One region of the Streptomyces sp. CLV115 genome, then DNA from elsewhere that is predicted to be linked to it. Evidence: riboswitches for the same ligand, from Rfam matches in the RefSeq annotation. Region 1 holds a riboswitch; each other region holds the start of a gene.
What was found. A riboswitch is a leader RNA that binds a small molecule or an ion and turns the genes downstream of it on or off. The one in region 1 is predicted to bind S-adenosylmethionine.
Positions count from the first base shown of each region.

Region 2: linked by a shared signal. The riboswitch ahead of thrC (threonine synthase) and the one ahead of AADR41_RS23795 (aminotransferase class V-fold PLP-dependent enzyme) in region 1 are both predicted to bind S-adenosylmethionine.
Region 3: linked by a shared signal. The riboswitch ahead of AADR41_RS33645 (hypothetical protein) and the one ahead of AADR41_RS23795 (aminotransferase class V-fold PLP-dependent enzyme) in region 1 are both predicted to bind S-adenosylmethionine.

Region 1 is NZ_JBCEWQ010000072.1:18,951-28,569, forward strand. It holds gene qcrB (cytochrome bc1 complex cytochrome b subunit) at 1-790, shown strand, start outside; gene trpD (anthranilate phosphoribosyltransferase) at 914-1,978, shown strand; SAM riboswitch class IV at 2,117-2,234, shown strand; gene AADR41_RS23795 (aminotransferase class V-fold PLP-dependent enzyme) at 2,411-3,790, shown strand; gene AADR41_RS23800 (Lrp/AsnC family transcriptional regulator) at 3,848-4,129, opposite strand; gene AADR41_RS23805 (rhomboid family intramembrane serine protease) at 4,126-4,878, opposite strand; gene AADR41_RS23810 (hypothetical protein) at 5,042-5,284, shown strand; gene AADR41_RS23815 (NYN domain-containing protein) at 5,321-6,682, shown strand; gene AADR41_RS23820 (C40 family peptidase) at 6,967-7,995, shown strand; gene AADR41_RS23825 (C40 family peptidase) at 8,233-9,264, shown strand; gene AADR41_RS23830 (hypothetical protein) at 9,281-9,619, shown strand, end outside.
Region 2 is NZ_JBCEWQ010000105.1:19,145-28,763, reverse strand. It holds gene AADR41_RS28910 (alpha,alpha-trehalose-phosphate synthase (UDP-forming)) at 1-631, opposite strand, end outside; gene AADR41_RS28905 (glucosyl-3-phosphoglycerate synthase) at 725-1,675, opposite strand; SAM riboswitch class I at 1,829-1,955, shown strand; gene thrC (threonine synthase) at 1,973-3,298, shown strand; gene AADR41_RS28895 (MoaD/ThiS family protein) at 3,329-3,607, shown strand; gene AADR41_RS28890 (cold-shock protein) at 4,030-4,236, shown strand; gene groL (chaperonin GroEL) at 4,710-6,332, shown strand; gene AADR41_RS28880 (alpha/beta hydrolase family protein) at 6,433-7,791, opposite strand; gene AADR41_RS28875 (esterase/lipase family protein) at 8,009-9,250, opposite strand; gene AADR41_RS28870 (hypothetical protein) at 9,407-9,619, opposite strand, start outside.
Region 3 is NZ_JBCEWQ010000147.1:16-9,634, reverse strand. It holds gene xylB (xylulokinase) at 110-1,591, shown strand; gene AADR41_RS33665 (VWA domain-containing protein) at 1,655-2,932, shown strand; gene AADR41_RS33660 (hypothetical protein) at 2,932-3,777, shown strand; gene AADR41_RS33655 (cytochrome P450) at 3,956-5,323, shown strand; gene AADR41_RS33650 (DUF4232 domain-containing protein) at 5,713-6,234, shown strand; gene AADR41_RS33645 (hypothetical protein) at 6,242-6,649, opposite strand; SAM riboswitch class IV at 6,698-6,807, opposite strand; gene AADR41_RS33640 (cytochrome P450 family protein) at 6,858-8,120, opposite strand; gene AADR41_RS33635 (cytochrome P450) at 8,117-9,430, opposite strand.

The DNA.
Region 1 (9,619 bases):
CGCGGCCATCGCCACGATCAACCCGATCTGGAACATCGGTCCGTACCGTCCGGACCAGGTGTCCACCGGCGCCCAGCCCGACTGGTACATGGGCTTCGCCGAGGGTCTGATCCGAGTGATGCCCGGCTGGGAGATCAACCTCTGGGGCCACACGCTGGTCCTGGGCGTGTTCATCCCGCTGATGGCCTTCGGACTGGTGCTCGCGATCATCGCGGTCTACCCGTTCATCGAGTCCTGGATCACCGGGGACAAGCGCGAGCACCACATCCTGGACCGCCCGCGCAACGCCCCGACCCGGACGGCCTTCGGCGTCGCCTGGATCACCGAGTACGTCATCGTCTTCATCGGCGGTGGCAACGACCTGTGGGCCACGCACTTCCACCTGTCGCTGAACGCCATCTCCTGGTTCGTACGGATCTTCATCTTCGTCGGCCCGGTCCTCGCGTTCATCGCCACCCGGCGGATCTGCCTCGGCCTCCAGCGCCGCGACAAGGAGAAGGTGCTGCACGGACGCGAGTCCGGCATCATCAAGCGCCTGCCGCACGGTGAGTTCGTCGAGATCCACGAGCCGCTCGGTCCCGAGCAGCTGCACACGCTCACCGCGCACGAGCAGTACAAGCCGGTCGAGCTCGGCCCGACGGTCGACGAGAACGGTGTCGAGCGCAAGGTGTCGGTCCTGCAGAAGCTGCGGGCCCGGCTCAGCAAGGGCTACTACGGCGAGGACAACCAGATCGCCAAGCCCACCGTCGAGGAGTACAAGGAGATCACCAGCGGCCACGGTCACCACTGATCGCCTGAACTGATCGCCACAGCAGGAGCCCCGTCCATTCGATGGACGGGGCTCTTTGCCGTCCCCGGCGCTGGATAGGGTGGGGGTGATCCCTTTTACCGGCTGTGGACCCAGGAGCGGACCATGAACGTTGTGACCCCGATCGGCGGCGACAGCGTGGCGGACCGTACCTGGCCCGGCGTGCTGAACCCCCTGCTGCGCGGTGAGGACCTCACCGCCGACGACACCGCGTGGGCGATGGACCGCATCATGCGCGGTGAGGCGAGCGATGTGCAGATCGCCGGATTCGCGGTCGCCCTGCGCGCCAAGGGCGAGACGATCGACGAGGTCTCCGGCCTGGTGCGGGCGATGTACGAGCACGCCAACACCATCCACGTACCCGGCCGCACGGTCGACATCGTCGGCACCGGCGGCGACCTCGCCAAAACAGTGAACATCTCCACCATGTCGGCGGTCGTCATCGCCGGCACCGGCGCCAAGGTCGTCAAGCACGGCAACCGCGCCTCCTCTTCCGCGAGCGGTTCCTCCGACGTGCTGGAGAAGCTGGGCGTCAACCTGGACCTCAGCGCGCAGCGGGTCGCCGAGGTCGCCGAGGAGGCGGGCATCACCTTCTGCTTCGCGGTGAAGTTCCACCCCGCCCTGCGGTACGTCGCCAGGGCCCGCAAGGAGCTCGGCACGCCGACCACGTTCAACATCCTCGGACCGCTCACCAACCCGGCCCAGGTGCGCTCCCAGGCCGTCGGTGTCGCCGACCTGAGGATGGCGCCCATCGTCGCCGGTGTCCTGGCCGAGCGCGGCAATTCGGCGCTGGTCTTCCGGGGCGACGACGGCCTGGACGAGCTGACCACGACCGCGACCTCGCGGGTCTGGGTGGTCCGGGACGGAGCGGTGCGCGAGGAGACGTTCGACCCGCGCGACGTCGGCCTGGAGCTGGTGCCCGTCCAGGCCCTGCGCGGCGCGGACGCCTCGTACAACGCCGATGTGGCCCGGCGGGTGCTGGCCGGCGAGCGGGGGCCCGCCCGGGACGCCGTGCTGCTCAACTCGGCGGCGGCGCTGACGGCTCTCGACCCGACGGACGGCACGCTGAACGAGCAGCTCGCGGCCGGGATCGCGAAGGCCGCCGAGTCCATCGACTCCGGTGCGGCGGCGCGGGCGCTGGAGCGCTGGGTGGCGGCCAGCAACGCCTGAGCCTGCCGGGTGACCTCTGATCGGGCGGACGAAGGCCACCCGGCAGGCTCTGAAACGGGCGCAGATGTGGCGCGGGGCGCAGTCCGGATCCTGGACTGCGCCTTGCGCGTCTTCGTACATATGGCAAGATGCTGGGCAGGTCATGAGTGACAGCGACTACGGCCCCGGCCCGCTGTCCGGCAACCCTCCGTCCGTGGCGGGGTGCCCCGGGTGAAGACCAGGCCGTAGGCAGCGAGGTCTGCGGCAAGCGCGGGCCCCTCGGCATCTGTGAATGCCAACCCCCGGGGTCCTGGTCCCCAGGGAGTCTCTTGTGAGCACGCGAATGCGATAGGGCCCTCGGCCCTCTTCCGCACACCCTTCTTCACCTTTCCCGCTGCGCTGCCGCGTACTCGCCGGCGCATGCGATTCGCCTGCCTCTTACGGGAGTTCGCCATGTCTGTCTTCACCGCTGCCGCCGACCAGTCGCTTTGTGCCCCTCTGCCTGTTCTGGGCAAGGATGTGACGGTTCCGCTGGTCACGGGCGGTGAGGTCAGCTATGCCGCGCTCGACTACGCCGCCAGCGCCCCCGCCCTCCAGCGGGTCTGGGACGACGTCGCCGCGTACGCCCCGTACTACGGCAGCGTCCACCGCGGGGCCGGGTACCTCTCGCAGCTCTCCACGGACCTCTTCGAGAACAGCCGCGCCACCGTCGCGGAGTTCCTCGGCTGCCGCGCCGGTGACCAGGTGATCTTCACCCGCTCGACCACCGACTCGCTGAATCTGCTGGCCTCGGTGGTCCCGGCCGGCTGCCAGGTCTTCGTCTACGAGACCGAGCACCACGCCTCGCTGCTGCCGTGGCGCGACGCCCGGGTGACCTACCTGAACGCCCCGCGCACCCCGGCCCAGGCCGTCGAGACGCTGGAGCGGGCGCTCGCGGAGCGCGACCCCTACGGCCCCGCGCTGGTCTGCGTCACCGGCGCCTCCAACGTCACCGGCGAGCTGTGGCCGGTGAAGGAGCTGGCCGCCGCCGCGCACGCGCACGGCGCCCGGATCGTGCTGGACGCCGCCCAGCTCGCCCCGCACCACCCCGTCGACATCGCCGAGCTGGACGTGGACTGGGTCGCCTTCTCCGGGCACAAGCTGTACGCGCCCTTCGGCTCGGGCGTGCTGGCCGGCCGGGCCGACTGGCTCCAGGAGGCCGAGCCCTACCTCGCGGGCGGTGGCGCCTCGCGCAAGGTCGCCCGTCGCACCGACGGCGGGGTGGACGTCGAGTGGCACTCCACCGCCGCACGTCACGAGGCCGGTTCCCCCAACGTCATCGGCGTGTACTCCATCGCCGCCGCCTGCAAGGCGCTCACCGAGGCGGGCTTCGACAATCTGGTCGCCCGGGAGCAGCACCTCGTCGCCGCGGTCCGGGCCGGCCTGGCCGAGGTCCCCGAGGTGAAGGTGCTCTCGCTGTTCGGCGACGACGCCCCGCGGGTCGGCGTCATCTCGTTCGTGGTGGAGGGCTGGAACAGCTCGCACTTCGCCGCCGCGCTCTCCGCCGAGTACGGCATCGGTGTCCGCGACGGACTGTTCTGCGCCCACCCGCTGGTCCGCACCCTGCTGGGCAGCGACCCGCAGGAGGTCGGCGAGTGCGGTGCGCCGGAGGCCGAGCCGGGGGAGCGCTCACTGAACGCGATCCGGGTCAGCTTCGGCGCCGGTACGCCGGACGAGCACATCGAGCGGTTCCTGCGCGCGGTCAAGGAACTGGTCGGCAAGGGCGCCCGGTGGAAGTACCGCACCGAGGACGGCCGCTGCGTCCCGGACCGGGGTGCGGTGGCGCAGCTCTGAGGCCGGCGGGCGGCCCGGGGGCACACAGCACTTCGGCGGGGGTGGTGAGGTGCGTGCCTACGCGTCGAGGCCGATGGCGAAGGCGGCCTCCAGGTCGTGCTGGGAGTAGGTACGGAACGCCACATGGGTGTCGGTGGCCTCGACGCCGGGGATCTTGCTGATCCGGCCGGGGATGACGTCGGCGAGATCGTCGTGCTTGGGCACCCGGACCATGGCGATCAGGTCGTACGTACCGGTGACCGAGAAGACCTCGCTGACACTGTCCAGCGCGGCGATGGCCTCGGCGATCTCGGGAATCCGGTCCACGCTGGTTTTGATGAGCACGATCGCGGTGATCACGGCTGGCTTTCTCCCTCGGTGGCCGTGGCTGGTCCCTTCACTCTATCCGTACGCCGGTAACGCCCCCAGGCGTAGAGAAAGCCGAGGGCGAAGCCCACCACATGGGCCAGATAGGCCACGCCCGGCCCCCCGCTGCCCGCGCCCTGGACGGCCAGCCACTGGAGGGCGAACCAGAAGACCAGCACGATCCAGGCGGGGAAGCGCAGCGGCAGGAAGAAGAGGAACGGGAACAGGCTGGTGACCCGGGCCCTGGGGAACAGGTACAGGAACGCCCCGAGCACCGCCGAGATCGCCCCCGAGGCCCCCACCAGCGTCTGGTCGGACGTGGCGTGCGCGGCCGCGTAGGCCACCAGTGCGAGGTAGCCGGAGATCACGTAGAAGAAGGTGAACCCGATGCGGCCCATGCGCTGCTCGGTCATCGCCCCGAACACGTACAGGAAGAGCACGTTGCCGAGCAGATGCAGCCAGCTGCCGTGCACGAACAGGGCGGTGAGCGGGGTGAGCAGGGCGTGCGCGGAGCCGTCCCACAGCTCGCTGGGGATCACGCCCCAGCGTTCGAAGTACCCGGCCTGGGCGGCGAGCAGGGCGTCGGCGGTGCCGGGGACCGGGTTGAAGCCGGACAGCGGGCTGATCACGAAGACCAGGGAGCAGACCGCGATCAGGGCATGGGTCACCAGCGGGCCGCCGGAGGTGACCGTCCGTAGCAGCCCGCCGGTCAGCCTGCCGGTCACAGCTCGCCGATCGATCATGAACAGAGCATGACGCAAGCGGAGGGAACGGGACAGACCGCCTCGCCGTGTCGGGGGGACACGGTGAGGCCGTAGGGTTACGACAGGACATCCGCAGTTCGACGGCGCACCGCGAGATCCTTGAAGCAAGGCAGCACGAGGCTCGACGAAAGAGGACGCAACGATGACGACGGTTCCCCAGCCGACCGACGGGACTCGCTGGCGCTGCACGCTCTGCGGAAATCTCACGCGCTTCGACGTGACCCGCTCCTCGAAGGTCGTCGAATACGTCCATCTCGACCTGGCCGGTGAGTCCAGCGTCGAGGAACGCGAGGTGGTCAGTGAGACCATCGAGTCGGTGCGCTGCCGTTGGTGCAACGCGGTGGACCAGATCGAACTGGTGGACAGGCCGGGTGCCGACTCCTGACGGAGCCGCGCCCACAGACATTTGGGGTGACGGATGGTGGAGCAGCCCGCTAGCGGCGCCGAGTCGGCCGGGGCGGCCGACGACGCCGTCGAGGCGCTCGACCGCCCGCTGCCCGAAGGCGTACGGCGGCGGGTCGTCGCGCTGGTCTCGGACGCCTTCGGCGGCCTGACGGTCACCGAACTCCCGGCCCAGCTGCGGCAGTACGCCCGCTTCACCCCGACCCGGCGGGCCAAGTTCGCCGGGAACGCCATGGCGGCCGCCCTGGAGAGCGACTCGCTGTTCCGGCAGCGCATCGGCGAGCGGCTCAAGGAGGGCCAGCCGGAGCTGGCCGGTGCCCTGGAGGCCGGGGCGCCGCCGGCCGCCGCCGACCCCGTCGACGTGGCTGCCGCGGCCTATGTGCTGCGCCCGGCGGGCTGGGTCAAGCTGGTCGCCGCCGCCGGTGAGGAGGTCCAGCGCGCGGACGCCGAGCGCGCCGACGAGGAGAGCCGCCGCGAGCTGGAGCGGCTGCGCGAGGAGCTGGTCCGGGCCCGCTCCCAGACGAAGGCCGAGACGGAGCGGCTGCGCGTCGAGCTGGATGCCGCCCGCAAGGAGGCCGAATCCCTCCAGCGCAAGCTGCGCAGTGCCGTCAGCGAGGTCAAGCGCGGCGAGGCCGCGCTGCGCCGCAGCCGTGCCGAGACCGACACCGTACGGTCCGAGGCGGCCGCCCAGGTCTCCGCAGCCGAGAGCGAGAGCCGTCGGCTCAAGGCGCGGCTCGGCGAGGCCGAGGCGTCCGTGGAGGCGGGCCGCCGGGCCGCCAGGGAGGGTCGCTCGGTCGAGGACATGCGGCTGCGGCTGCTGCTGGACACGGTGCTCGACGCGGCGAGCGGGCTCCGCCGCGAACTGGCCCTGCCACCCTCCTCGATGCGTCCGGCGGACAGCGTCGACGCGGTCGAGCCGGGGCGGATGTCGCCCAAGGACATTGCCGCCAGGGCTCTTTCGGACACCGACCCGGCCCTGCTCGACCAGCTGCTCGCGCTGCCGCAGGCGCATCTGATCATCGACGGCTACAACGTCACCAAGACCGGCTATCCGCAGTTGCCGCTGGAGAAGCAGCGGTTGCGGCTGCTGGGCGGGCTCTCGATGCTCGCCGCGCAGACCGGCGCGGAGACGACCTGCGTCTTCGACGGTGCCGAGCTGGCGGCCCCGGTGCTGCTCGCACCGCCGCGCGGGGTCCGGGTGCTGTTCAGCAAGCCCGGGGTGACCGCCGACGAACTCATCCGTCAGCTGGCGCGCGCCGAACCGCCGGGCAGGCCGGTCGTGGTGGTCTCCACCGACCGCGAAGTGGCCGACGGAGTCGCCAAGGCAGGCGCCCGGCCCGTTGCGTCCGTCTTGCTCCTGAAGCGCCTTTCGCGCGTCTAGCGCCACTTGCCGGTTCTCGGGGGAATTCGGGGAACGGACCGTCAAGTCACCGCTACACCCCGTGCGTCGTGGGTAAAGAAGTGCGGTCCGTGACGAGATTTTTCCGGCGAGGATTTGAACTGATCACAAGATGGTCACTAGGGTCAGGCCTCGAACCTTCGCACGGTTGATCACCCATCCGGGGTGACGGTGAAGGCACCGCCGAGTCCGTGACGTGCACGGAGCCGGGGATTCACATCCCCCACAGCCCGGTAGGCGGCTCGAGGAAGAAGGAGCTCGCCTCCGTGGCGTCCCACCGTCGTCCCAAGCAGCCGAGCCGCGCTCGTGTGACCGTGCTCACCGCAACCGCCGCCGCAGCCGTCGCCCTGTCCTCCCAGGCGGCCCAGGCCGACCCGAAGCCCTCCAAGAGCGAGGTCAAGGCGAAGGTCGAGAAGCTCGGCCACGAGGCCGGCGAGGCCAACGAGCAGTACTACGGCGCCAAGGAGAAGCAGCAGAAGCTGGAGAAGGAAGTCGGCGCGCTGCAGGACAAGGTGGCCCGCGGCCAGCAGGAGATCAACACGCTCCGCAACGGCCTCGGTTCGCTCGCCGCCGCGCAGTACCGCTCCGGCGGCATCGACCCGTCGGTGCAGCTCTTCCTCTCGTCCAACCCGGACACCTTCCTCGACGAGGCCTCGGCCCTCGACCAGTTGACGGCCAAGCAGACCGAGACCCTGGGGAAGATCCAGGAGAAGCAGCGGTCCCTCGCGCAGGAGCGCAAGGAGGCCCAGGACAAGCTCGGTGACCTCGCGGACGTCCGCAAGACGCTCGGCGAGAAGAAGAAGAAGCTCCAGAGCAAGCTCGGCGAGGCCCAGCGCCTGCTCAACTCGATGACCGCCGCCGAGCGCGAGAAGATGCGCGAGGACCAGCAGCGCGCCAGCCGCTCCGCGGGCGACCGCGTCGACCTGGGCAACGAACTCCCCGCCTCCGCCTGGGGTGCCGCGGCCCTGAACGCCGCCAAGACCCAGGTGGGCAAGCCGTACCAGCGCGGTGGCACCGGCCCCAGCGCCTTCGACTGCTCCGGGCTGACCCAGTGGGCCTACGCCCAGGCCAACGTCCAGATCTCCCGGGTCACGTACACCCAGGTCAACGACGGTGTCCGGATCGGGCGCAGCGCGCTGAAGCCGGGCGACCTGGTCTTCTTCAACAACACCTCGCACGTGGGTCTCTACGCGGGCAACAACACCGTTCTGCACGCCCCGTACACGGGCACGGTCGTGCGCTTCGAGTCGATGAACACCATGGGCAGCTTCCAGTTCGGCGTGCGCGTCGGCTGACGACGCCCGAACGGGCGAATTCCCGCGCCCGCGCCGACAGTCCGCCCCGCCGGAGACCACAGGTCACCGGCGGGGCGCCGTCGTTTCTGCCGGACTTGCTCCCGGCGCGGTCTTTGGCCGCTCCGTGATCGTCCGACTACTGTCTGCCTGCCGTGCAGCTCCCGGTCGTCGGTCCGCCCGCCCCGGGCGGCAGGGGCTGCGCGCGTCTGCGTACAGCGGAAGGGAGTGCGGCGTCCTGTGGTGTCCCATCGCCGTTCCACACAGTCCGGCCTCAATCTGAGCGTCCGGGCCACCGTTCTGTCCGCCGCGGCGGCGACCGCGGCCGCCACCCTCGGCGCGGCCACCGCGAACGCCGACCCGCAGGACGCGCCGAGGACCGCCAAGGCCCGCGTCGACCGGCTGTACACCGAGGCGGAGCGGGCCACCGAGCAGTACAACGCGGCCGGTGAGAACATCGGCCGGCTGCGCGGCGAGGTCGACCGGGCCCAGGACCGGGCGGCCCGCGGCCAGGAGCAGGTCAACCGGATGCGTACGGTGCTCGGTTCGGCGGCGAGCGCGCAGTACCGCTCCGGTGGCATCGACCCCTCGCTCGCTCTGCTGCTCTCCTCCGACCCGGACAGCTACCTCGACCGGGCGGCCGTGCTGGAGCGCCTGACCGGCCTTCAGGCCGCCGAGCTGCGGGAGCTCCAGCAGGTCCAGCGCGGGCTGACGCAGACCCGGGCGGAGGCGGCCCGCGCGCTGGCCGAGCTGGAGCGCAGCCGGGCCGACGCCACCCGTCACAAACGGACCGTCGAGCGCAAGCTCGCCGAGGCCAGGAAGCTGCTGGGCGCGCTGTCCGGCGCCGACCGGGCGGAGTTCGAGCGGGCCTCGCGTTCCGGCCGGGACGCCGGGTACCCGGCCATGGCCGGTCTCCCGGCCGGCTCCGCGCGGGCGGCGGCCGCCGTCGTGGCGGTCCGGCAGGCGCTCGGCCGCCCGTACGTCTGGGGGGCCAACGGACCGGCCGGATTCGACTGTTCCGGGCTGATGCAGTGGGCGTACGCCCGGGCCGGGGTCAGCCTGCCCCGCACCTCGCAGGCCCAGCGGTACGCGGGACACATGGTGCCGCTCTCCGCGGCCCGCCCCGGCGACCTGGTCGTCTACCGCGCGGACGCGAGCCATGTGGCGATGTACGTCGGCAACGGACAGGTGATCCACGCCCCGTACCCCGGGGCCCCGGTGCGTTACGACCCCGTCGGGATGATGCCCGTCTCGTCGGTCACCCGCGTCTGACCGTACCCTCGATCGGGTGCGGCGGCGGCGGGGACGGAATGGCGGGCGACGGGCGGCGGGAGCGCTGCTCGCGGGAGCGCTGCTCGTCTCCGGCTGCGCGGCCCCCGACGACGGCGCCGCCCCCGGATCCACCACCCGGGCCGTCCGCGCCACGCTGGACCGCCGGGCCGCCGCCGTGCTGGACCACGACACGGACGCCTACCTCGCCACCACGGATCCCGGGGCCACCGCGCTGCGCGCGGCCCAGCGCCGGGAGCTCGGCAACCTCGCCGACGTACCGCTCGGCTCCTGGACGTACCGGCTGCGCGACGTGACCGCCCAGGGCACCGACCGGGCCACCGCCGACGTCGAGCTG
Region 2 (9,619 bases), on a different contig from region 1:
CCCGGTCCGCGCCCAGGATGCCGTGCAGCAACTGCTCGGCGATGTCGTCGGGAAGCAGCCGGAAGTAGTCGACGGGCGCCCACGGGGTGTGCGAGAAGTGGCCGATCCGCAGATCCGGGCGCAGCTCGCGGAGCATGCCCGGCACCAGCGCCAGGTGGTAGTCCTGCACCAGCACCGCCGCGGCCGGCCCCGCCTCCTCGGCGAGCGCCTCGGCGAAGGCCCGGTTGTAGGTCTCGAACGACGCCCACTGCCGCCGGAACTCCGCGTCGAAGACCGGCTCCAGCGGCGTCTGGTACAGCATGTGGTGGACGAACCAGAGCACCGAGTTGGCGATGCCGTTGTAGGCGTCGGCGTGCACCTCCGCGTCGATGTCGAGCATCCGTACGCCCTGCTCGGCGACCCCGCGCCGGACCGCCTCCCGGTCCCCGGCACCGAGCGCGGCACACACCCACAGCTTGTCGTCGACGGCGCTCAGCCCGGAGACGAGACCGCCGCCGCCGCGTCTCGCGTCGAGCGATCCGTCCTCTCCCAGGGTGTACGAGACCGGGCCGCGGTTGGACGCGACGAGGACCTGGGCATCGGACCGGACGCCGGATCGGACAGCGGGCTGGGCATCGTGCTCGGAGACCATGTTGCGGAATCTAGCCCGATCACGAACCGCCCAAACGTGCGAAGCCGGACTGCGAGGCCGGACTGCGAGGCCGGGCTGCGAAGTCGGACGGGGTCAGGCCGCGCGGCGCGAAACGTACTCCTCGATCTCGCACATCGGGGGACGCTCCTCGGTGTCCACGGCATGGGTGCGCGGTACGAAACCGTTCTCGCCGCGCTCGAACTGGGTGAGGACCGGGCGGATCAGGTGGCCGCGGGAGAGCCGCAGCTGGGCGGTGCGGTAGATCGCCGCCGCCATCCGGCCGAGCGCCTGCCCGTCCTGGTGCCGGTGCTTGCGTACCCCCACGTCGACCTGGGCCAGCGCGTCCAGCCCCACCGTGTGCAGCGCGTCGACCAGCAGACCCAGCTCCACGCCGTAGCCGACGGGGAAGGGCAGCCGTTCGAGCAGCGAGCGGCGCACGGCGTACTCGCCGCCCAGCGGCTGGACGAAACCGGCCAGCTGCGGCCAGTGCAGATTGAGCAGCGGACGGGCCACCAGTTCGGTCACCCGGCCGCCCTGGCCCGTCGTGTCGCCGAACGGGCGGTCGTACATCGCCTTCACGAACTGCACGTCCGGTTCGGTCAGCAGCGGACCGACGATGCCGGAGACGAAGTCCGCCGAGAAGTCCTTCAGGTCGGCGTCGATGAAGCAGACGATGTCGCCCCCGGTCACCAGGAGCGAACGCCACAGCACCTCGCCCTTGCCGGGTACGGCCGGGATCCGGGGGAGTATCGCGTCGCGGTGCACCACCCGGGCGCCGGCCTCCCGGGCCACCTCGGCGGTGGCGTCGGTGGAGCCGGAATCGATCACCACGAGCTCGTCGACCAGCCGGACCTTCTCCATCAGCTCGCGCCGGATCGTCGCGACGATCTCACCGACCGTCGCCTCCTCGTTCAGCGCGGGCAGTACGACACTGACGCTCCCGCGGCCCGCCTCCGCGGACCTGGCGGCCAGCAGGCGGTCCATCGGACGGTCGGCGGCCGACCAGGAACGCCTGGCCAGCCAGCATTCGACCTCTTCCAGCACGGTCGATACTCCCTGTATGTGATCCATCTCGCGGTTCGGACGACTATCTCAACAGTCCGGTGCTTCGGTTACAGTCTTGAACAACGCGGACGACCATCGCATGCCGGGGTCCGTCCGCCGATAAATGCCCGGATCGAAGATCCGGTGCCACAGCGCTCATCCAGAGGGACTGAGGGAACGGCCCGTTGAAGTCCCGGCAACCCCCCCACCGACCGTGAGGTCCGGTGAGGAAGGTGCCAATTCCGTCTCGTGGCGAAACGCGCCGCGGGGAAGATGAGGAGAAAGGGCCTCGCCACCATGGCTGCGCAGACCGTTGCAGTAAGCACCGATTCTTCCGTCGACACCGAAGCCGGCCACGCCGGAGCCGTCGACCTCGGCCCCGCTTCGGGCCTTTCCTGCCGCGAGTGCGGCGAGCGATTCGAACTCGGCCCCATTTTCGCCTGCGCGTCCTGTTTCGGGCCGCTCGAAGTCGCGTACGACCTGCCGAGCGGCTCCCCCGAAGAGCTGAAGAAGCGCATCGAGGCGGGCCCGGCCAACATCTGGCGCTACGCGCCGCTGCTGCCGGTCCCGGCCGACGTCGCCGAGAAGCCGAACCTGAACCCCGGCTGGACCAAGCTCGTCCAGGCCGACAACCTCGCCCGTGAGCTCGGCGTCGAGCAGGGCAAGCTGTTCGTCAAGGACGACTCCGGCAACCCCACGCACTCCTTCAAGGACCGGGTCGTCGCCCAGGCCATCGAGGCCGCCCGCGCCTTCGGCTTCACCACCCTCTCCTGCTCCTCCACCGGCAACCTCGCCGGTGCGGTCGGCGCCGCCGCCGCCCGCGCCGGCTTCCGCTCCTGCGTGTTCATCCCGCACGACCTGGAGCAGGGCAAGGTCGTCATGGCCGCGGTGTACGGCGGTGAACTGGTCGGCATCGAGGGCAACTACGACGACGTCAACCGCTTCTGCTCCGAGCTCATCGGCGACCCGCTCGGCGAGGGCTGGGGCTTCGTCAACGTCAACCTGCGTCCTTACTACGGCGAGGGCTCCAAGACCCTGGCGTACGAGATCTGCGAGCAGCTCGGCTGGCGGCTCCCGGATCAGCTGGTCGTCCCGATCGCGTCCGGCTCGCAGTTCACCAAGATCGACAAGGGTCTCCAGGAGCTGATCAAGCTCGGCCTCGTCGAGGACAAGCCGTACAAGCTCTTCGGCGCCCAGGCGGAGGGCTGCTCCCCGGTCTCGGTCGCGTACAAGGGCGGTCACGACGTCGTCCGGCCGCAGAAGCCGAACACGATCGCCAAGTCGCTGGCGATCGGCAACCCGGCCGACGGCCCGTACGTCCTGGACATCGCCCGCCGCACCGGCGGCGCCGTGGAGGACGTGAACGACGAGCAGGTCGTCGACGCGATCAAGCTGCTGGCGCGCACCGAGGGCATCTTCGCGGAGACGGCGGGCGGTGTGACGGTCGGTGTGACGAAGAAGCTCATCGAGGCCGGTCTGATCGACCCGTCGCTGACCACCGTCGTACTCAACACGGGTGACGGCCTCAAGACCCTCGACGCGGTTGCCGAAACCTCTCAGGCGACCGCGACGATCCGCCCCAGCCTGGAGGCGTTCCGCGCCGCCGGCCTCGCCACCAGCTGACCACCCGAGACTTCAGGAAGGGCACCCACCATGAGCGTCAAGGTCCGCATCCCCACCATCCTCCGCACCTACACGGGCGGCCAGGCCGAGGTCCCGGCCGAGGGCTCGACCCTCTCCCAGGTCATCGAGTCCCTGGAGCAGAACCACCCGGGCATCGCCGCCCGCGTCCTGGACGACCAGGGCAAGCTGCGCCGCTTCGTGAACGTGTACGTCAACGACGACGACGTGCGTTTCGAGGGCGGCCTGGAGACCGTGACGCCCGACGGCGCCGGCATCTCGATCATCCCGGCGGTGGCGGGCGGCTGCTGACGCCCCGTCCGGCCGTATCGCGTTATCGAATTGGCCCCTCCGCGTTTGAAGCGGAGGGGGCAATTCTGCATGGTTGAGCGGGGTACAGTGTGGGAAGTCCCCCCAGCTGCCCCGTGCCGCCCGCATATGAGAATGCGCCCGGCCACGACAAGATGCAGCCAAAGTGTGTGTTGGCCTTGCGGCATAAGTCGCCTTTGTCTGGCCCGACTTGCCCAGGAATCTCATGAAACCCGCATATTCGGGCGTTCGGTGCGGCCGAGAATTCTCGTCCGATTGACCTGTTGCAGAGGGCAGTTGGGCAGATACATTCAGCCGCGGTCGACGCGTTCCGGCGCACACACCCTCTCCTGTCGGAGGGTGAGTTCTGACCCGGGTCCGCGAAGTGCGGTCCTGCGCAAGGGCCAGTAATAGGGGAGTTAGGCATGGCTCAGGGCACCGTCAAGTGGTTCAACGCGGAGAAGGGGTACGGCTTCATCGCGGTCGACGGTGGTGCGGATGTTTTCGTCCACTACAGCGCGATCCAGATGGACGGGTACCGCACCCTCGAAGAGGGTCAGCGAGTTGAATTCGAGATCTCGCAGGGCCAGAAGGGGCCGCAGGCAGACATGGTCAAGCTCGCCGTCGGCTGAGTTCGGCGCGGTCGGCCAACGACACCACTCACGCACTGAGGGCCCGTACCCCGGGGGTACGGGCCCTCAGTGCGTTCTGACGCGCCGCCGGGCGCCGTCCGCGGCCGCCCACCGTCTTCCGTCTTACGTGGCTCCGTCCGCGGCCGCGTCCACAGTCGTCCACCGTCTTTCCGCGGCCGCGTCCATGTCCGTCCACAGCCGTCCGCCGTTGTCCACAGCCGTCCACAGCCCCGTCCGCGGCCGCGTCCACGACCGTCCGCCGTTGTCCACATCCGGAGGGGGACGCTTGCACTCTCGGGGGTCGAGTGCTAATCATTGGCGTTAGCACTCTCCAGGTGAGAGTGACAGAACTTGGACCGGGCCGGTGAGGCCCGCAGGTCGGTGGGGCAAGGAACCACCGGTCACGCAGGCCGTCCGTCGCGGGCGCCACTCGGTCCGGAGAAATCCACCCCTGTCCGGGAGGACCACTTCACATGGCCAAGATCATCGCGTTCGACGAGGAGGCCCGGCGCGGTCTCGAGCGCGGCATGAACCAGCTCGCCGACGCCGTCAAGGTCACCCTTGGCCCCAAGGGTCGCAACGTCGTCCTTGAGAAGAAGTGGGGCGCCCCCACGATCACCAACGATGGTGTTTCCATCGCCAAGGAGATCGAGCTGGAGGACCCGTACGAGAAGATCGGTGCGGAGCTGGTCAAGGAGGTCGCCAAGAAGACGGACGACGTCGCCGGCGACGGTACGACCACCGCCACCGTTCTCGCCCAGGCTCTCGTCCGCGAGGGTCTGCGCAACGTTGCCGCGGGTGCCAACCCGATGGCCCTCAAGCGGGGTATCGAGAAGGCCGTCGAGGCCGTCTCCGCCGCCCTCCTGGAGCAGGCCAAGGACGTGGAGACCAAGGAGCAGATCGCTTCGACGGCCTCCATCTCCGCCGCCGACACCCAGATCGGCGAGCTCATCGCCGAGGCCATGGACAAGGTCGGCAAGGAAGGCGTCATCACCGTCGAGGAGTCCCAGACCTTCGGTCTGGAGCTGGAGCTCACCGAGGGTATGCGCTTCGACAAGGGCTACATCTCGGCGTACTTCGCCACCGACATGGAGCGCATGGAGTCGTCCCTGGACGACCCGTACATCCTGATCGTCAACTCGAAGATCAGCAACGTGAAGGACCTCCTTCCGCTGCTGGAGAAGGTCATGCAGTCCGGCAAGCCGCTGCTGATCATCGCCGAGGACGTCGAGGGCGAGGCCCTGTCGACCCTGGTCGTCAACAAGATCCGTGGCACCTTCAAGTCCGTCGCCGTCAAGGCCCCGGGCTTCGGTGACCGCCGCAAGGCCATGCTCGGCGACATCGCCATCCTCACCGGTGGCACCGTCATCTCCGAGGAGGTCGGCCTCAAGCTGGAGAACGCCGGTCTCGACCTGCTCGGCCGCGCCCGCAAGGTCGTCATCACCAAGGACGAGACGACCATCGTCGACGGCGCCGGTGACAGCGACCAGGTCCAGGGCCGGGTCAACCAGATCCGCGCCGAGATCGAGAACTCCGACTCGGACTACGACCGCGAGAAGCTCCAGGAGCGCCTCGCGAAGCTGGCCGGCGGCGTGGCCGTCATCAAGGCCGGTGCCGCGACCGAGGTCGAGCTCAAGGAGCGCAAGCACCGCATCGAGGACGCGGTGCGCAACGCCAAGGCCGCCGTCGAGGAGGGCATCGTCGCCGGTGGTGGCGTGGCTCTGCTCCAGGCCTCGGCCGTCTTCGAGAAGCTGGAGCTCTCGGGTGACGAGGCGACCGGCGCCAACGCCGTCAAGCTGGCGCTGGAGGCCCCGCTCAAGCAGATCGCCGTCAACGGTGGTCTTGAGGGCGGCGTCGTCGTCGAGAAGGTGCGCAACCTGGCCGTCGGCCACGGTCTGAACGCCGCGACCGGCGAGTACGTCGACATGATCGCCGAGGGCATCCTCGACCCGGCGAAGGTCACGCGTTCCGCTCTGCAGAACGCCGCGTCCATCGCCGCGCTGTTCCTCACCACCGAGGCCGTCATCGCCGACAAGCCGGAGAAGGCCGCCGCGGCCGCTCCGGGCGGCATGCCGGGCGGTGACATGGACTTCTGATCCTGACGGATCGGCAGTCCGGCACAGCTTCCCAGCTCTGCCGCGTGGGCCCCGGGACCATTTCGGTCCCGGGGCCCACGTGCGTCCTGCGCCCCTGGCGCTACCGGGCGAACACCATCTCCGGGAAGCGGTCCGAGGGCCCGTCGAGCAGCTGGTCGTCGCGCCCGCGCAGCCACCGGTCGAAGAACGACGCCACGTACGCCCGGTTCGCGGCCAGCGCACGGCCCGGCGGCACCGTCCCGACCGCCCCGGCCAGCCCGCCCTCCGGCACCGCGCCCTGCCGGGCCAGCCGGGGCAGCAGCACCTGGGCGTCCGTGTACGAGGCGTGCCGCGACCCGGTCAGCGTCACATCGGCCTTCCAGCCGCGGGTGTTCGCCCAGAACGCCGCCCAGGACGGCTGCTGCCGGTAGTCGCCCGAGCCCTCGCTGCCGGTTCCCATCAGCAGCAACGGCCGGTCGAGCCCGTTCAGGGCCACGCTGCTCAGGTGGGTGCCGTCCGGCTCCCGTCCGCCGACGTAGTCCATCTCGCCGTCCATGTTGATGCCTGCCAGGAAACGCCGGTCGTCGTGCATCGTCTGCGCGGCGGTGAACCCGCCCGCGGACTGGCCGAAGACGCCGACCCGGCGCAGATCGAGCCCGCCGCCGAACCGGGTCCGGTTCAGCCGGGCCAGCTCGTCGAGCACGAACCGGGTGTCGGCGACCCGGACCGCCACGACCTTCTCCAGCAGGGCGCTGATCGCCTCCGGGTCGGTCGGCGGCGCCCCGTCGAAGATCCGCATGGTGGCCAGCCGGCCGTCGGGGAACTCGACCTCGGTCGCCTCATGGGTGTGGTCGACCGTGACGACGGCGTACCCCCGGCTCGCCAGGTCCTCCACCAGTGCGGTGTTCCAGGTGCGGGGGTCGCCGAGCCCGGGGGAGTACAACACCACGGGCAGTTGCCCGGCCCGGCGGTCGACGGGGGCGTCCCGGTACGCGTGGGTGGGCGTCGCACCCCAGTCGACGCTGCCCGCCGCCATCCTCAGATTCATGGCGGCGGCCCCCTCCGCGCTGCCGAAGTGGGCCGCGGCCGCCGCCGTCATCTGCGGCACGGCACGCGCCGCCGCGCCCGGCCGGGCCGGGTACCAGAGGCTGACCATCAGCTCCCGGCGGGCGGAGGTGCCCGGCACCCAGGGCTCGGTCCGCGAGCGGTCGACGAGGTGCAGCGCGACGGTGCCGACGGCGAACGGGCCGGTGGGGCGCGGCAGTACGGCCTTCGGGAGTCCGGCATTCGGCGGTACAACATTCGGCGGTACGGCCTTCGGGCGGTGGGTGCGGCGGGCCGGGCCGGTGGCTGCTGTGGCGGGTGACGGCAGGGCGCTGGTGGCCAGCAACGCCGAAGCCGCCAGCCCGGTGACGAGCACCTGACGACGGCTGTGGCCACGGCTGCGGTCACGACCGGGATTGTGCGGGACGGCTGTCACGTGGGGCTCCCTGTGGGTCTGCGGTGGACGCCCCCACGATGCCCGCCGGAGCGCCGTGGGCGCGTGATACCGCAGTCCCCATTCCGTCATGAGCCCCTGGCTCCCCGGTATGAGACGGGGAGCAGGGGCAAGGAGGCAAGGAGGCAAGGAGGCAGGGAGGCAAGGGGCCGAGGGGCAAGGGCGAGGGGCAAGGGCGAGGGGCGGGGCGATGCCCGTGCTACGGCAGGCGGTCGAGCAGCCAGGTGCAGAGTTCCTCGGTCACCAGCGTGTGTCCCTCGTTCCGGGAGGCGAACTTGAACTCGTCAAGTCCGCCGGTGCCTTCCGGGATCGAGGCGATGTCCTTGTACAGGTTCTCGTCCGTGTCCGGGTCGGCGACGTCGACCGCGCTGACGGACGGCACGAAGCAGTGCGACCGGATGCGCACATCGGTCTTGAAGCCGAGGATCGCGTTGAGGGCGTTGAGCCCGTCGGCGAGGATGCCGAAGCCCTCCAGCGAGCCGCCGGGGGCGCCGTCGATCGACGGAAGCCCTTTCGTACGGACCTCGTTGGTCTTCAGCGTCACCACCCGCAGCTTCGCGACCAGCTCGTCCGGACCCGGCGCCTGGGTGTAGAGCTTGGTGCCCACGACCGACAGACCCTTGCCCTCCAGCGCCAGTTCGCCCGCCCGTACGTCGGTGCCCGCGCCGTCGCCCCTGCCGTTGGCGACACCGATCAACCGGGGTTGGCGCGGCCATTCGCCGACCGCCTGCATCTCCGCCAGGAACGCGCCGCGCTCGTCGCTCTGGTCGGGGGTGCTGTCCCACTTCTCGATGTGGCGCCACAGCAGTTGGCGGGCGGCCGGGCTGTTGATCTGGTCCGAGAACCGGCTGTCGAGATCCTTGATGTAGTGCGCGAACGCCTGGAGCGCGATCGGGATCCAGGCTCCCCGGTGCGGGCTGTCGTAGGAGAAGTACAGCGCCGTCCGGTGGTCCACGCCCTTCTGTTCCAGCTTGGCCAGCGCGTGCCGGGTGACGAGCCCGCCCATGCTGAACCCGCCGACCGCCAGCGGTGTGTCACCCTGCTGCTCCTCGATGGCCCGCATGATCGCGGCCTGTGCCGTACGGGAGTTGTCCAGAATCGACGCACTGCGCTCGTCGAAACCGAGAAGGACGACGTCGTGGCCGCGCCGGCGCAGCCCACTGATGAGCGCGTAGTCGCCGAACTCCATGATCTGCCAGGAGAATTCCAGCTCGCTCGGCCCGGTGCCGAAGCCGTCGGCGAAGATGACCGGCCGCACGAGACCGGTGTTCCCCTCGCCGTAGTAGACCCAGGCGGTACCGCCCGGCAGATCCCACACCTCGCTGGGCTGCAACGGGAGGGAGCCGGGCCGCTCGGCGTCCAGGCGCGGGCCGGGGGCCAGCGCGATGGCGGGCCGGTCGCGGAGCCCGGAGACGATCTGCTCGTGGGTGGGTTCGGACATGGTTCGTTCCCCTTTGGGTGGTTCGTAACAGCCGGTGCCAAGAGGAACACGCGGAGTAGTCGACCGGTGGGGAATGCGGATCAAACCACCCCCAGGTGGGAGCCGGTTTCGGACACCGGGCGCCCTGGTACAGCTACTTGGCCGTGCGGTCCGGTTCTACGACTTCACCGGGCGGTTCGTCCGCACGGTCCGTCGGGCCAGTCCGGCCCGTACGACGTTCATCCGGCTGTGCACGCCGTCCGCCGGTACGACTCCGCTGGGTCCGGCCGGCGCGGCGGTCTCTTCGCCCCGGCACGGCCTGCACCTGCCACCGATCAGGGCCTCCGCGCTGCCCGGTGTGCGGCACTCGCTGCATTCGAGGGTGCGCAG
Region 3 (9,619 bases), on a different contig from region 1:
CCTCGCGCTTCCCCTGTTCGACGGGGGTCCGGTCCCGTATTTTGTTTGGCGCACGACCGAAATCGGCAGTGCCCTCCGCACGGGGCCGCAGCACAGGAATGAGGGCGCCATGCCGCCGCGTACCGTCGTCATCGGCGTGGACAGTTCCACCCAGTCCACCAAGGCCGTCTTCGTCGACGCCGCGAGCGGGCGGCTGCTCGCCGTCGGCCGCGCGCCGCATGTCGTCCGGGGTGAGGCGGGGGCCCGCGAGAGCGACCCGGAGGTGTGGTGGCAGGCGCTGCGCGGCGCCGTCGCCGCCGGGCTGAAGGAGTCCGGGGCCGCCGCGTCGGAGGTCACCGGCATCGCGGTCGCCGGGCAGCAGCACGGGCTGGTGGTCCTCGACCGTTCGGGCCGTCCGCTGCGCCCCGCCATGCTGTGGAACGACACCCGTTCCGCCCCGCAGGCCGCCGCCCTCACCGGGGCACTCGGCGGCCCGGACGCCTGGACGGCACGGACCGGGTCGGTGCCGGTGGCCGCCGTCACCGCGTCCAAGTGGCAGTGGCTGCGGGAGAACGAGCCGCACACCGCCGCCGCGACCGCCGCCGTGCGCCTGCCCCACGACTTCCTGACCGAACGGCTCACCGGCACCGCCGCCACCGACCCCGGCGACGCCTCGGGCACCGGCTGGTACTCCACCGCGACCGGTTCCTACGACCCCGGCCTCCTCGAACTCCTCGGCCTGGACGCCGCGTTGCTCCCCGAAGTGGCCCGGACCGGCGCGACCCGTGTCGGCTCGCTGACCGCGGCGGCGGCCGAGGCCCTCGGGCTGCCCCTCACGACGGCCGTGGCCGCGGGCACCGGTGACAACATGAGCGCCGCCGTCGGCCTCGGGCTGGGCGGCGCCGGTCTCGTCGACCACCCCGTCCTCAGCCTCGGCACCTCGGGCACGGTCTTCGCGGCGTCCCGGACCCGGCCGGCGTCCCCGGCGCTCTCCGGCTTCGCGGCGACGGACGGCACCTATCTCCCGCTCGCCTGCACCCTCAACTGCACGCTGGCCGTGGACAAGGTCGCCGCGCTGCTCGGCCTGGACCGCGACGACGTCGCCCCCGGCGGCGAGGCGGTGCTTCTCCCCTATCTGGACGGCGAGCGCACCCCCGACCTGCCCTCCGCCGCCGGACTGCTCACCGGCCTCCGGCACGACACCACACCCCGTCAGCTCCTCGGCGCGGCCTACGAGGGCGCCGTCGTCACCGTGCTGCGCGCCCTGGACGGACTCCTGCGGACCTGCGGCCTCGACCCGGCCGAACCCGGGGTGGCCGCCCGGCCGCTGCGGCTGATCGGCGGCGGCGCCCGGGGCCGGGCCTGGGTGGAGACGGTGCGGCGGCTCTCCGGGCGGCCCGTGATCGTGCCCGGATTCGGCGAGCCGGTTGCGCTGGGCGCCGCCGCGCTGGCCGCTGCCGCGGCCACCGGCGCGGACCCGGTCGCGATCGCCGGCGGCTGGAGCACCGGCGAGGACGTCCGGCTGCCGCCCGTCCGGCGGGACTCGGCCACCTGGGAGCGGGTCGGGTCGGTACTGGAGCGGGCCTCGGGGCCCTTGCTCGGCGGTTCCTGACGGTTCCCCAGCGGTCCGCGGACCGGTTTGGGGTAGCACCTCGATCTTCACTAGTATCCGGCGATGATCATAAGAAAAAGGCTGACGGCCGGGGTGGGCATCCTGCTCGCCACCCTGACCGCCGGGCTCGGCACGGCACTCCCCGCCGCCGCCGACGAAGCCCCCGCCAAAGCCTCCCCCAAGGTCGAGCTGGTGCTCGACGTCAGCGGCTCCATGCGGACCCGCGACATCGACGGCCAGTCCCGGATGACGGCCGCAAAGCAGGCGTTCAACGAGGTCCTGGACGCGGTGCCCGAGCAGGTGGAGCTGGGCATCCGGACGCTCGGCGCGAACTATCCGGGCAACGACCGCAAGGTCGGCTGCAAGGACACCAAGCAGCTCTACCCGGTCGGCCCGCTGGACCGCACCGAGGCGAAGACCGCGGTCGCCACCCTGGCCCCCACCGGCTGGACCCCGATCGGCCCGGCCCTGCTGGGCGCCGCCGACGACCTCGAAGGCGGTGACGCCACCCGCAGGATCGTACTGATCAGTGACGGCGAGGACACCTGCGGCCCGCTCGACCCGTGCGAGGTGGCACGTGACATCGCGGCCCGCGGCATCCACCTCGTCATCGACACCCTGGGCCTGGTGCCGAACGCGAAGATCCGCGAGCAGCTGACCTGCATCGCCGAGGCCACCGGCGGCACCTACACCGCGGTCCAGCACACCGATGAACTCTCCGGCCGAGTCAAGCAGTTGGTGGACCGGGCCGCCGAGCCCGTCGTCACCCCGGTGGCGATCGAGGGCGCGAACAGCTGCTCCGATGCGCCGCAGCTCAAGGCCGGCCTGTACACCGACCGCGAGAAGTTCGGCGAGCACCGCTGGTACCGGGTGGATGTGCTGCCCGGTCAGGAACTGCGCGCCTCGGTCAGCGTCTTCGCCGACCGTGCCGTGAACAACGACTACGGCGTGCTGCTGCGCGCGCTGACCGTGCACGGCCGGGAGATCGTGCGCGGTTCGGAGTCGGGCACCGGCCGCACCGACGCGATCTCCTCCGGTCTGCGCTACCCCAAGGCCGAGCAGGACGACACGGACAGCGGTGACAAGCCGGCCGCCGAGACCGTGTGCCTCCAGGTCGGCAACTCCTTCTCGGCCCCCGCCTCGGTGAAGACCTCGCCGGGCATGCCCCTCGAGCTGACCGTGGACCTGGTGGACTCCCCGGACCAGGCCGCCGACGTCGCCGCGTTCGGACTCGGCCGGGGCTGGTGGCTGCTGGGCGTCCTGGTGCTCACCGGGCTGATCGCGGGCCTGGTCGTCGGCTGGATCTCGCGCTGGCGCGTCGCCGTCTGGAGGACCAACTGATGCGTAGGACACGTGTATTCGCGGGCGCGCTGCTCGCCGGGCTCGCCCTGCTGACCTCGGCGGGCGCCGCGGTGGCCGACGACCCGTCGGCGAGCCCGAGCCCGAGCGCCTCCGAGGACGGTGCCGGACCCACCGAGGCCGGCACCACCTTCCGTACGGCGACGGCCCTCCGGCAGAACCAGCTCGCCACCGCCGGGGCGTCCACGGGTGACTACCTGTACTGGGTCTTCCCCGCGGACGCGGGCCAGCGGGCCACCGTCAAGGCGAAGATCACCCTGCCGCCGAGCGCCTCCCGGCACGGTACGTCGGCGTGGCAGGTCGACGTGTACGACGGGCTGCGGCGCCGCCAGGCCTGCATGTACGGCCGCCAGACCGGCAAGGCCGCGGCCGACGCGTCGGCGGTCGAGCTGACCTGCGTGCTGCGCACCGTCCGCGCCTGGTCCGAGCCCTGGGCCAACGACCCGCTGCCGGGCAGCTACTACGTTCGGCTGACGGTTGTCGATCTGCCGTCGGCGGACCTCGGCTTGCCGGTGAAGACCGAGGTCGAGGTCACGGCGGCCGACAAGGGCGGCGCCGGCGATGTGGACGGCACGCTCGCCGAGCCGCTGGTCCCCGGTGTGTCCTCCGTCGCCCAGGCCTCCGACGCCTCGTCCGACGGCGACGAGGACGGTTCGTCCAGGGTCTCGCTCGGCAGCGAGCCGGAGGACGGCTGGGCATCCGGCTGGTGGACCGACCGCTGGCTGTGGACGGTCGGCGGCGGAGTGCTCGGAGCGATCGCGGCGGTGTTCGGCTACTCCCTCACCCGCGGCAACGGCCGCCCGTCCAGGGTGCCGCCGGGCGTCTGACCCGCACCCCCCGCCGGACGGGCCCCGCTCCCGGGCCCGTCCGGCGGTGGCGTACAGCGGCTACCCTCGACAACTCACGTACCGTACAAGGCCGATGACAGGTTCCAGGGCGTGCGGTACCCCTGAAGTCAGGTCGCCGCGCACCGGGTCGGTGCGCCATGAGGGAGCGGAGAGATTCATGTCCACGGAGACCGGTCCGGCCATCGACGCCGAGCCGCGGAGCCACCGGATCGTGCCGGGCCCGAAGGGGCTGCCGTTCCTCGGGAACCTGCCGCAGTTCGGGAAGAACCCCCTGGCCTTCTTCGAGCGGCTGCGCTCCCACGGGGACATGGTGGGCTGGCGCTTCGGCCCCAACTCCTGTGTGTACATAGCCGATCCGGACTGCATAGGCGAGCTCCTCACCGAGACGGAGCGCTCCTTCGACCAGCCGGCCCTGGGGATCGCCTTCCGCACCGTGATGGGCAACGGCGTGGTGGTCGCCCGTGGCACGGACTGGCGGCGCAAGCGTTCGCTGGTGCAGCCCTCCGTACGGCCCAAGCAGGTGCGCTCGTACGCGGCGACGATGGCGAGCAGCACGGTGGAGCTGGCGGACACCTGGTCGGGCGGTGAACGCATCGACGTCAAGCGGGAGATGGCGGCGCTGACGCAGCGGATCGCGGTGCGCACCATCTTCGGTGTCGACACCGCGGCCGACGCCGAGGCGATGGGCCGGGCGATGGACGTGGCGCAGCAGGAGATCGGCAAGGAGTTCGCCGGGATCGGTGCCCTGCTGCCGGACTGGGTGCCGACCCCCGGCCGGGCCAGGATCAAGAAGGCGGCGGCGGTCATCGACGCCGAGGTGGGCAGGGTCGTCGCCCGTCATCGTGACGGCGGGGACGAGCGCCCCGATCTGCTGAGCCGGCTGCTGACGGCGGTCGACGAGACGGGTGAGCACCTCACCGACCGGGAGATCCGCGACGAGACGGTCACGCTGTACATCGGCGGGCACGAGACGACCAGTTCCACGCTGGTGTGGGCCTGGTATCTGCTGGCCCGTGAACCGCGGGTGCGTGCCGCGCTCGCCGAGGAGCTGGACCGGGTGCTGGGCGACCGGGAGCCGGGGTTCGACGACTACGCGCGGCTGACGTACACCCAGGCCGTGGTCAAGGAGACGCTGCGCCTCTACCCGACGATCTGGCTGGTCACCGGTGTCGCGAAGGCGGGTGCGCGGATCGGCGGTGTGCCGATGCCGGAGGGCACCCGGGTGTGGACCAGCCAGTGGGTGACACAGCGCGACGCGCGGTGGTTCCCCGAGCCGGAGGAGTTCCGTCCCGAGCGGTGGGATCCGGAGGCGGGCGACAGCATCGCGGAGTACGCCTGGTTCCCGTTCGGCGGCGGCCCCCGGGTCTGTCTGGGCACCAGGTTCGCGATGGTCGAGGCGGTGCTGATTCTTGCCGTGCTGGCCCGCCGCTTCGAACTGGACGTGGACCCGGGCGTCATCGAGCCGGTCCCCTCGCTCACACTGCAGCCCGACCGGGACGTGATGGCGACGGTCCGGACCCGGTGAGGCGCGCGGGGCGGGCCCGGTGACCGCTCCGGCCTCCCCGGGACCGCCCCGTGGGCCGCTCCGGTCCGCGGCGGCGCACGCCCTGCGCGCAGGGCCGGACGGGCGGCCGGGCCTGCGAGCACTGCGCGTGGATCCGGGCCGTGGCACTGCCGGCGGGCCTCGCCACCGGAGCACTGACGGTGGCCGCGTTCCCGCCGCGGGCCCGCGCCCGTGCACGGCGGAGGACCCGGCGGGCAGGGCACAGCGTTCCGGCACCGGACATTCCGAAGCGATATGTCCGATCTGTCGCGGAGGTCGGGTCGTACGGTTCACACTGTCCATGTCGGCCGCACCGACCGACGGGCCGCCCGGCCGTATCCGCAGGCTGTCGATCCACCGGGAGAAACACCATGCGTCTTGGCTCCGCTCTCACCGCCGCACTCGCCGTCGCGGCCACCCTGCCACTGACCGGCACCGCGGCGTCCGCGACAAGCGGCGCCACGAGCCGCCTCGCGACCTGCCAGGAGAGGGCCCTGTCCGTGCACGCCGCACCCGGCGGGCAGCGGAACGTGGCCCGGATCGACGTCGTCAACAACGGCGGCCGCACCTGTGTGGTGGACCGGATCCCCACCGTCACCTTCCGGGGCCTCGACGGCTCGGCCGAGGCCGTCCCGCCCGCCGGCAGCGCCCCCTACGAGCTGTCCCCGGGCGAGCGGGCGTACGCCGCCGTACGGACCGCGGACCCGGCGGCCACCGAGGGCCACGTCGTCGGCAGTCTCTCGGTGGCGGCGGACCCCTCCCATCCGGGCGCCACCTTCGGCGCGGCCGCCGTGGGCATGCGGGAGGGGGTCCATGTGTGGATTCCGGTGACCACCCTGTGGCAGGAGTCGCGGGCGGCGGCGGACAGCGCGCTGACGGACGCGCTGGGCTGAGGCGCGGCTACCGTCCGTAGCACGTGCCGCCGACGGTCCGCCGCGGGTCGGGGGCGGTCGTCGCGCACAGCGGGCCGCCCTCGAAGCCGGCATTGACCAGGGCCGTGGCCCGGCCCGCGGGGTCCACCAGCTTCAGGGCGTGCCACCGCGGCAGCCAGAACACCCGTCCGCGGTGGGCCGTGAGCAGTTCGGTGAGGGCCGCCGGGGCGTGCGTCCACACCCTCGGCAGTTCCTCGGCGTGGTCGAAGGCGGGGCGCAGCGCGAACCAGCCGTCGGCACCGATGTCACCGGAGGTGAGCAGCAGTTCCACGGCCTGGCCGGGCTCCTGGTGGCATTTCTTGCTGTGGATCCAGTGGACGTGGTGACCGGGGCCGTAGCCGGTGCAGCCGTCGTTCCGGACGAGGTGGGGGAGCATGGTGTTCCGCCTTCCCGAGATCATGGACCCCAGGTGCGCCGCCCCGATGGTCCGCTGTTCCCCGCGCGCTGCGCACGGGGCCGGTCGTCACCCGGAGCACCCGCAGCGGAGCGGGGTGCCGTCCAGTTAGCCGGGGCTGTGCACTGGAACTCATGACCTGCGAGAACTGTATCCCACGGACGACGCCGCCCGACGGGAAGTCAGGTGCTCAGCCGTGCAGCAGCACGGGGAAGGCCTCCATGTCGTTCTGCGTCATCACCGGCAGCTTTCGGACCTCCTCGTCCGGGACGGCCGCCCTCAGTGCCGGGAAACGCGCGAAGAGCGCCGGCAGGGCGATGGCCGCCTCCACGCGGGAGAGCGCCGCTCCGGGGCAGATGTGCGGGCCGTGACCGAAGGTCATGTGGCGGATCGGGGCCGGCCGGGTGATGTCGAAGGCGTCGGCGTCCGCCCCGTGCTGCTCGATGTCACGCCCGATGGCGCGGTAGGAGATCACCACCCCTTCGCCCTTCGCGATCACCTGGTCGCCCACCTGAATGTCCTTGGTGGCGAACCGCATCAGCAGATGGGTGGTGGGGGTGTCCCAGCGCAGGGTCTCCTCGATCACCGTCTCCCACGGGATCTCGCCGTCGAGAACGCGGCGGAGCTGGTCGGGGTGGGCTAGCAGGGCCCGTACGGCGTTGAGGATCAGCCCGATGGTGGTCTCGTGCCCGGCGGCCACCATGGCCTTGAGGTTGCCCACCACCTCTTCCTCGGTGAGCGGTTCGCCGCCCTCCTCGGCCAGGATGAGCGCGCTGGTGAGGTCGTCGGCGGGACGCGCCTTCTTCTCCCGTACGAGAGCGGTGTAGAACACGTCCAACTCGGCCAGCAGCGACAGTCGTTCCTCGTGCGGGGTGAGCATGGAGAAGAACGCCTTGTACCGCTTCGTCAGCATGGGGTGCTCGGCCTCGTCCACGCCCATCAGCATGCCGACGACGCGCATCGGCAGCGGCTGGGCGAACACGGACTTGAGGTCGACCACACCGTGCTCGCTCCTGCCGCTCTGTTCGTCGAGCGCGTCGAGAAGTTCCTCGGTGAACTTCTCGATGTCCGGGCGGATCTCCTCCAGCCGGCGGGGGGTGAGCGCCTGGGAGGTCTTGGCGCGCAGCCGTCGGTGCTCGGCGCCGTCCACGGTGAACATGGAGCGGCCGGCGTCGATCATGCCGATCAGCGGCCACTCGCGGGTGACCTCGCCGCGCTGCCACAGCCCCCAGGCCTCCAGGTCCTTGACCAGGCGGGGGTCGACGAGGAGTTGGCGGGCCGTCGCGTGCCGGGTGACGGCCAGGGCCGGAACGCCGAGCAGTTCGATCCTGGCGAGCGGACCGGCGTCGCGCAGTCGCGCCGTCTCTTGGTCCAGGTCCTGGACCAGCGGGTCGATGACGACGGGAGCGCCGCTCGAAGCGGCACCCGGGGCGGCGGCGTGTGGGCAGTTCACGACGGGTCTCCTGTCGGAGGGACGGAGGCGAACCGGACGGGCAGCGCGGTCATGCCCCGCAGGAACGCGGACTGCCGTCGGACCAACTCGCCCACCGGGACGGCGAGTTCCAGGTCGGGGAGCCGGTCGAGGAGCACCTCGATGCCGGTGCGGGCGATGATCTCGGCGATCTCCTGCGCGGGGAAGGGACAGCGGTACTCGCCGTGGCTGAACGCCAGATGGGCGCTGTTGCCGCGCCGGCCGGACGGCCCGCCCGAGGCGGAGAGGTGCTGGCGGATGTGCGGATCGGCGTTGGCCGCGCCCAGACCCAGCAGCAGCATGTCCCCGGCGCGGATGCCGCGACCTCCCAACCGGGTGTCGCGGGCCGCCCACCGGCCGGCGAGGATCTGTGTCGGGCCTTCCTCCCAGAGCACCTCGTTCATGGCTTCGGCGACGCTGTGCCGGCCGCCGGTGAGCGCCACGGCGAACTGGTCGTCGGTGAGCATCAGCCTCAGCGAGTTGCCGATCCAGTCGGCGGTGGTGAGGTGTCCCGCGGCCGTGATGGCCATCAGGTCGAGTACGTACTCCTCGTCGGTGAACTCCCCCGCGTACGCCAGCATGCGCGAGGTCACGTCGTTCCCGGGCGAGGCCCGGCGGGCCGCCAGCAGACTTCGCATGCTCTCGCCGAACCGCAGATGGGCCTCCTGCGCGCCCGGTCCGCCGTCGGCCAGGTCCCTGAGCACCTCGGCGATCCGCGGCCCGTCCGCGTCGGGGAATCCGACCAGGCGGGCGAGGACGAGCACCGGCAGCGGAACGGCGAAGTCGGCGATCAGGTCGGCCGTGCCCCGCTCACAGAACCCGTCGACGAGCCGGTCCGCCAACTCCTCGCAGTCCCGGCGGAGTTCGAAGTGCTCGACCTCTTCGAGCGCCTGCCCGACCATCGCGGCGTGGCGCCGGTGCTCGGCGCCGGCGGTGAAGTAGATGGACGGCAACGGCCGGCCGACCATCGGCAGCAGCGGCCAGTCCTCGGGGATGTTCCCCCACTGGTTCCACAGCCCGACGTCCCTGGGGAACAACTCGCCGTCGCTGGTGACCTGGTGGAGTTCGCGGTAGCCGATGACCAGCCAGGCCGGCACCCCTCCGGGCAGCTCGACGGGCACGACGGGACCGTGTTCGCTCCGCATGGCGCGGTAGACGGCGTGGGGTTCCGTGTGGAATCCGGGTCCGCTGAGCGGCACGGCGGAGCGGCCGGGGCCTGCCGGGCAGCGCCCGGTGCCGGGCGGCGGGGACGCGGCCGGATGTCCGGACACCGCGGATGCGGGCGTCGTCATCGTACGGAATCTCCTGTGACGAAGGCTTCGCTCGTAGCGGTGGTCGGTTGATCAACGCGCCTTCACTATAGGGAAATTCAGTGAGCCTTCGGGCACTATTTGCGACCACTCTCGCCACTTTTCCGATTCAGTGAGTCCGTTTTCCGACCATGGCTGACCAAAAGGGCAGGGATGCACCCACCCCTCGAC